DNA from 2 places in the Cryptosporangium aurantiacum genome. Region 2 is predicted to be linked to the other one. Evidence: riboswitches for the same ligand, from Rfam matches in the RefSeq annotation. Region 2 holds a riboswitch; the other holds the start of a gene.
The links. A riboswitch is a leader RNA that binds a small molecule or an ion and turns the genes downstream of it on or off. The one in region 2 is predicted to bind cobalamin.

Region 1: it holds a riboswitch for cobalamin, as region 2 does, so the genes downstream of both, BUB75_RS35865 (ABC transporter substrate-binding protein) here and BUB75_RS16090 (putative cobaltochelatase) in region 2, are expected to answer to the same signal.

Annotation. Positions count from the first base shown of each region.
Region 1 covers NZ_FRCS01000017.1:3,448-6,847, reverse strand. The annotation lists gene BUB75_RS35875 (FecCD family ABC transporter permease) at 1-158, opposite strand, end outside; gene BUB75_RS35870 (class I SAM-dependent methyltransferase) at 159-905, opposite strand; gene BUB75_RS35865 (ABC transporter substrate-binding protein) at 902-1,897, opposite strand; cobalamin riboswitch at 1,955-2,135, opposite strand; gene BUB75_RS35860 (class I SAM-dependent methyltransferase) at 2,146-2,841, opposite strand; gene BUB75_RS35855 (ABC transporter ATP-binding protein) at 2,838-3,400, opposite strand, start outside.
Region 2 covers NZ_FRCS01000004.1:367,025-370,424, reverse strand. The annotation lists gene BUB75_RS16105 (sensor histidine kinase) at 1-540, shown strand, start outside; gene BUB75_RS16100 (response regulator) at 537-1,178, shown strand; gene BUB75_RS16095 (phosphoribosyltransferase) at 1,241-1,915, shown strand; cobalamin riboswitch at 2,053-2,179, shown strand; gene BUB75_RS16090 (putative cobaltochelatase) at 2,260-3,400, shown strand, end outside.

The sequences.
Region 1 (3,400 bases), on a different contig from region 2:
CGGATCCGCGACCGGCCCGACGGCCGCCCACCCAGGTGATCGGTGACCACCGCGACGACGTCCCGCACCGACAGGTCGGCCGGACCGATCGTGATCGCGACCGCGATCGACGTCACGAGGACGCCGATCCCGGCCACCCAGAAACCGAACCGGGACAACTACTTCTGCGCCCAGACCACGTAGTCGTCCAGCAGCTGCCACACGGTCCCGGTCGCACCGAAACCGGCCTGACGCAGCGCGGCGAGCCGGAAGTCCACGGTGGTCGCCGGAGCCGAGGTCCGCGCGCCGTACCGGCGGTCCCGCTCGGCGACGTGCGGGCTGAGGGCCGGGTGGGCGCGCGCGGCGTCCCACCACGTCGCCCAGTCCTCCGCGCCGGCGGCGAACGCCACCTGCTGGGTCCGCTCGTCGTGGGCCAGCGCCACCTTCTGCAGCACCGGATCGCGGTCGTCGAACCGGAAGTGGTCGCCGTCGAGCAGCACGCCACCCGGCGTGAGCAGCGCGTGCACCCGGGCGTAGAGCCGCAGCAGCTCGTCCGGTGCCAGCCAGTGCAGCGCGGTGGTGGAGACCGCGGCCGACAGGGCGCCCAGGCCGTCAGTCCAGTGCGGGTCGAGCAGATCCACGTCGACGACGGTGACCCGCTCGCCGTACTCGGACAGCGTCTTCCTGGCGAGCGCCAGCAGCACCGGGTCGTAGTCCAGGGCGACGACGCGAGCCCGCGGGAACCGCTCGAGGACCCGGCGGGTCAGCGAACCGGGGCCGCAGCCGAGGTCGACGATCGTGGCGTCGCCGCCGACGGTCAGCTCCAGCACGTCGAGCATCGCGGTGAAGCGCTGTTCGCGGCCGGCGATGTACGCGGCCTGCTGGGCGTCCCAGCGCCGGACCAGGTCGTGCAGGTCTGCAGTCATGATGTGTACCCGAGTTTCGTGAGGCCGGCGCTGACCTTCTCCACGGCCTGCACGGTGCGGATACCGGGGTCCATGTCCGAGCCGGAGAGGATGACGTAGCGCTTGTTCTTCACCGCGGTGAGCTTGCGGGCGACCGGGTCGGACTCGAGGAACTCGATCTTCGCCGCCGCGCTGTCCCCGTCGTCGCCGCGGGTGAGGTCGGCGAGGACGAGCACGGTCGGGTCGCGGTCGAGGATGCTCTCCCAGCTGGTCTCCGGCCACAGCTGGGTGCTGTCGGCGAACGCGTTCTTCGCGCCGACCGCGCCGGTCACCAGGCCCGGGGTGCCGCAGCAGCCGGCGATGTACGGCGTCTTCGTGCCGGAGTACCACCAGGCCAGCGTGGTGTTCCTGGCGTCGACGGCCTTCGCGGCGGTGGCCATCCGCTGCGTCAGCGACGTCACCAGCGCGTCGCCGCGCTGCCGGACGTCGAACAGCGTCGCGAGGTCGTCGATCTCCCGGTACAGGTCGTCGATCGTCAGCGCCCGGCTCTGGACGGCGTCCTGCCCGGTGCATTCGCTGGACGACAGGTACGTGGGGATCTTCACCGCGTCGAACTTCGCGCGGTCGGCAACGCCCTCGGGCGTGTAGGTGTACGCGAACGTCGTGTAGACGAAGTCCGGTTCCTCCTCCAGCAGCCGCTCGAACGACGGGAAGTCCTTCGCGATCCGCGGCACGGTCTCGTTCGCGGCGGCCAGGTTCGGCAGCACCGGGTCGCTCCAGGACGCCGTGCCGGCCATCCGGTCCTGAACGCCGAGCGAGAGCAGCAGCTCCGAGGCCGGTTGGCTGATCGACACCGCGTTCTCGATCGGCCGGTCGACGCTCACCTGGCGTCCGCAGTTCGCGACGCTGAGCGGGTAGCCGGGGTCGGCGGCGGACGCGGATCCGGTGTCCTGACCGCAGGACGCAAGCAGCAGCAGGCTCGCGGCAGCCGCGAGCCCATGACGTGACGACATGGGTTCCTCAAAGATCGCGGGCCCGATCGCGAGGCCCGTTGCCGATCCGGCGTCCGGGGCGGACGCCGGTCGCCAGCAGGTCTTCGGACTCGGGTTCGTCCGGCCGCGGCGCCTTCCCAGACCCATCGGTCCAGTGGCCAGTGCCGCGGCCGTCCCCCTCACCGCTGCGCGTCAGCCCCGGAATCGCACCGGGTTCCCTGACCCACTTCGTGGGTTGACTGGCGTCGTGACGATAACAGCCGGGCCGGTCAGGCCCGGCCGCGGATCAGGTACTGCAGCTGCACCTCGTGGTTCGGGGCGACGCCGAGCCGTTGGTCCAGTTCGAGCAGCGCGGTCAGCGGGACGATCTCGACGCCACGGAGCCCGGCCTCCGCCAGCACGTCCGCGGTCTGCTGGATCGACGACGCGGCGGCCAGCGGCAACGCGTCGCGGACCGACGTGTCGTACCAGCGGCCGAAGTTCTCCCCGGAGGCATCGAGCCCGTTCGGGAACCACGTGCTGTCGACGACCGCGAGCGTTCCGCCCGGACGCAGCAGCCGGATCCAGTTCGCTACCGCGATTGCCGGCTCGCGGAGCGTCCACATAACGTACCGGTTGACGACGGCGGCGAAGCTGCCGTCGGGGAAGTCAGGGGCGACCGCGTCGCCCCGCCGGAACACCGGCGGGTTCGGCAGGCCGTCGGCGTGCCTGCGGGCGCGGTCCAGCATGCCCTCGGCCAGATCGATGCCGGTGACGCGGTGGCCCAGACTTGCCAGCGTCAGCGCGACGTGGCCGCTGCCGGTGCCGACGTCGAGCACGTCGGTGGGCGCGGGCGGCAGAGCGTCGGCCCAGATCCGCGCCCAGACCGCGGCGTCGGCCGCGAGCCGGTCGGGTTGCTGCTGGTAGTCGTCGTAGGCGGGGGCGCGTTCGGTCCAGTACTGGTTGATGCGGTCCTGCACGCTCACGCGGGCGCCCTTTCGTCGGCGGGGTGGAACAGGAGGTGGAGGTGGCCGTCGAGTTCGATCCGGCGGATCCCGATGCCGTAGACCGGCTGCAGGACGTCCGGGTCGAGGACGTCGCGCGTCGGGCCGGTCGCGACCACGCCGCCGCCGTCGCCGAGGAGGACGAGGTCGTCGCAGTAGCGGGCGGCCAGGTTGAGGTCGTGGAGCACGACGATCGCGCACGTGCCGAGGTCGCGGACGAGCTGCAGGATCTCGTGCTGGTAGCGGATGTCGAGGTGGTTGGTCGGCTCGTCGAGCAGCAGGTGGGTGGCCTGCTGCGTCAACGCGCGGGCGATGAGGACGCGTTGCCGCTCGCCGCCGGAGAGGGCCGCGAACGGGCGGGCGCCGAGGCGCGTGGCGCCGACACGTTCCAGAGCGTGGGCGGCGATCGTGTAGTCGGCGGGGCTGGTGCGCTGGAACGTCGAGAGGTGCGGGCCGCGGCCGAGCAGCACCATCTCGCCCACGGTCAGCGCGGTCTCGCCACCGGTCTCCTGGACGACGACGGCGAGGCGGCGGGCGGCCT
Region 2 (3,400 bases):
CCGTCGCTGGCGGGCATCCGGCTCGGTCTGCAGGGCGCCCGCAACCTGATCGGCCGCGATCCGCAGGCGGCCGGGACGCTGCTCGCCGCGCTCCAGGACGAGCTGGACGGCCGCGTGAACGACGTCCGGACGCTGTCGCGCAACCTGCTCCCGCCGATCCTCGACGAGCTCGGGCTCGCGCCGGCCCTCGCCGAGCTGGCGGCCCGGCACGCCCAGGGCAGCCTCGACGTGCGGGTGCGGTGCGAGGGCGCCGAGGGGCTGTCCCCGCAGCTGGCGACCGCGGTCTACGGCATCGTGGTGGAGGCCGTGATGAACGTGGCGCGGCACGCCGAGGCGTCCCGCTGCGACGTCGAGGTGACGATCGACGCGCAGTCCGTCCGGCTCGTCGTCGAAGACGACGGAACGGGTTTCCGGGCGGACGCGGTCGCCGGCGTCGGGACCCGCTCGATGCGGGAGCGCGCCGAGGAGCAGGGCGGTGCGTTCGAGATCGGTCCGGCCGCGAACGACGGGACGCGGGTGGCCGCGGTGCTTCCGCTGTGATCCGGGTCGCGGTCGTCGACGACCATCCGGTGTTCCGCCTCGGGATGGTGGCGCTGCTCGCCAGCCTCGACGCGGTGGACGTGGTGGCGCAGGCGGCCTCCCGGGAGGAAGCGTTGGCGACGATCGGGCCGGACGTCGACGTCGTGATCATGGACCTCCACCTCGGCGACGACTCCGGCACCGAGACGACCAGGGAACTCGTGCGACGGATGCCGGACGTGCGGGTCCTGGTCGTGACGATGCTCGAGGACGACGAGTCGGTGGTCGCGTCGGTCCGCGCCGGGGCTCGGGGTTACCTGCTGAAGGGCGCGACGCCGGCGGAGGTCGAGCGGGCGGTGCGTGCGGTGGCGAACGGCGAGGTGATCCTCGGACCGCAGGTGGCCGCGCGGGCGATGACGTACCTGTCCGGCGCGCGCACGGCCGGGCCGCTGCCGTTCCCGGAGCTCACCGACCGCGAGCGGGAAGTCCTGGACCTGGTCGCCCGCGGCTACGACAACACGACGATCTCGCGCCGGTTGGTGTTGAGCCCGAAGACCGTGCGGAACCACGTGGCCAACGTGCTGACGAAGCTCGGCGTCCCGAACCGCTCGGAGGCGCTGTTGCTGGCCAGGGATCGCGGGCTGGGCGCGGCGACCTGAGGTGTTACTCCTCTGAGCTGGGGTAACCCGGAGTAACGGGTTCCCGGCGCTGGGGGTGCCAGATGTTCTTCACCGACCGGACGGAAGCAGGACGGGCGTTGGCCGCTGCGGTGGCCGAGCACCTGACTGCGCACGGCGGTGCGCACCACGTGCCGCTGGTGCTCGGGCTGCCGCGCGGCGGTGTCCCGATCGCGCGGACGGTGGCCGCTGCGGTCCACGGTGAGCTGGACGTCGTCGTCGCGCGGAAGATCGGGGTGCCGTGGCATCGGGAGCTCGGCGTCGGCGCGGTCACCGTCGACGGCCCGGCGCTGTTCGACCAGGCCCTGCTCGGGCAGGTCGGCCTGCGGCTGGAGGACCTGGACGCGGACGTGGAGCGCGAACGGGCCGAGGCGCGCCGCCGCACCGAGCGGTACCGGGGCGGACGGCCGGCGCCGGTGATCGCGGGGCGGACCGTCGTGGTGGTCGACGACGGGCTCGCGACCGGAGCCACCGCACGCGCGGCGCTGCGGCGGGTCCGCGCCGAGAACCCCGCGCACCTCGTTTTCGCGGCCCCCGTGTGCGCGCCCCAGGCGGTGGCGATGCTCGGCACCGAGGCCGACGCCGTGGTCTGCGTCAGCGCGCCGCCGGAGTTCCGCGCGGTCGGGTTCCACTACCGCGACTTCCCGCAGCTCACCGACGAGCAGGTGGAGCAGGAGCTGCACGCCGCCCGCCAAGACAGCGCCGCACTCCGCCTCTGAGGGAGCACGACAACAGAGGGTGGTCCCGGCATCCGTCCGGACCACCATCTGTGGTCGTGGGTGACGCGCGTCTCGCGGGGTGGGCGCCCTTTGACGGCGGGGCGGACCGTGAGTCAGAGTTACCCGCGAGCGGAGGGCAGGAAGACCGGTGAGAATCCGGCGCGGTCCCGCCACTGTTACCGGGGAGCCGACCTCACCCAACGGTCACGGCCGGACACGGCTGGAAGGCCGAGGACACGCGTCGATCCGGGAGCCAGGACACTGTGTCCGCTCCCTGCGAGCCTGCTCGCAGGACACCCACACGCGGGCGTGGACACCCGCGGGAAGGACCCTGGCATGCCCTCGTGCGTGACCGGCGGGTGACACCGCCGTACCCGTTCTCCGCAGTCGTCGGACTCGACGACCTGCGCCTGGCGTTGACGCTCAACGCCATCTCGCCCGCCATCGGCGGCGTCCTGGCCCGGGGTGAGAAGGGCACCGCAAAATCGACCGTGGTGCGTGCGCTGCACGCGCTGCTGCCCCCGATCACCGTCGTCGCCGGGTGCCGATTCGCCTGCGACCCGGCCGCCCCCGACCCGCAGTGCCCGGATGGTCCGCACGGCGACGTGCTCCCCGAAGCCCGGGCGGCGCGGCTCGTGGAGCTGCCCGTCGGCGCCACCGAGGACCGTCTCGTTGGCGCCCTCGACCTGGAGCGCGCGCTCACCGAGGGCGTCCGCGCCTACCAGCCGGGTCTGCTCGCGGCCGCGCACCGTGGCGTCCTGTACGTGGACGAGGTGAACCTGCTCGCCGACCACCTCGTCGACACGCTCCTCGACGCGGCGGGCATGGGCCGCGCCTACGTCGAGCGTGACGGCGTCTCGGTGCGGCACGCGGCGCGGTTCCTGCTGGTCGGCACGATGAACCCGGAAGAGGGTGAGCTGCGGCCGCAGCTGCTCGACCGGTTCGGGCTGACCGTCGAGGTGACCGCGAGCCGGAATCCCGCCGAGCGGGCCGATGTGGTCCGGCGGCGGCTGGCCTACGAGGCCGACCCGGAGGGGTTCGCGGCCCGCTGGGCCGCGGAGGACGCCTCGCTGGCGGCCCGGATCGTCGAGGCCCGCACCCGATTGGCGGACGTCGTCCTGAGCGACGCCGCCCTGCGGCGGATCACCGCGGTGTGCGCCGCTTTTGACGTGGATGGGCTCCGGGCGGACCTGGTCACCGCGCGGACCGCGGTCGCGCTGGCGGCGTGGCACGGGCGGGATCACGTCACCGACGACGACATCCGGCGCGCCGCCGAGCTCGCGCTGCCGCACCGCCGCCGCCGGAACCCGTTCGACGCGCCCGGGCTCGATCAGGACAAGCTCGACCAGGCGCTGCGGGACGCCGCCGAGAACGATCCCGACGAGGACCCCGACGGCCCCGATGGCGGCGGTCCCGGCGACGGCGGCCCGGATGGCCCTGACGACGGTGGCCCTGACGACGGTGGCCCCGGCGGAGCCGACGGCC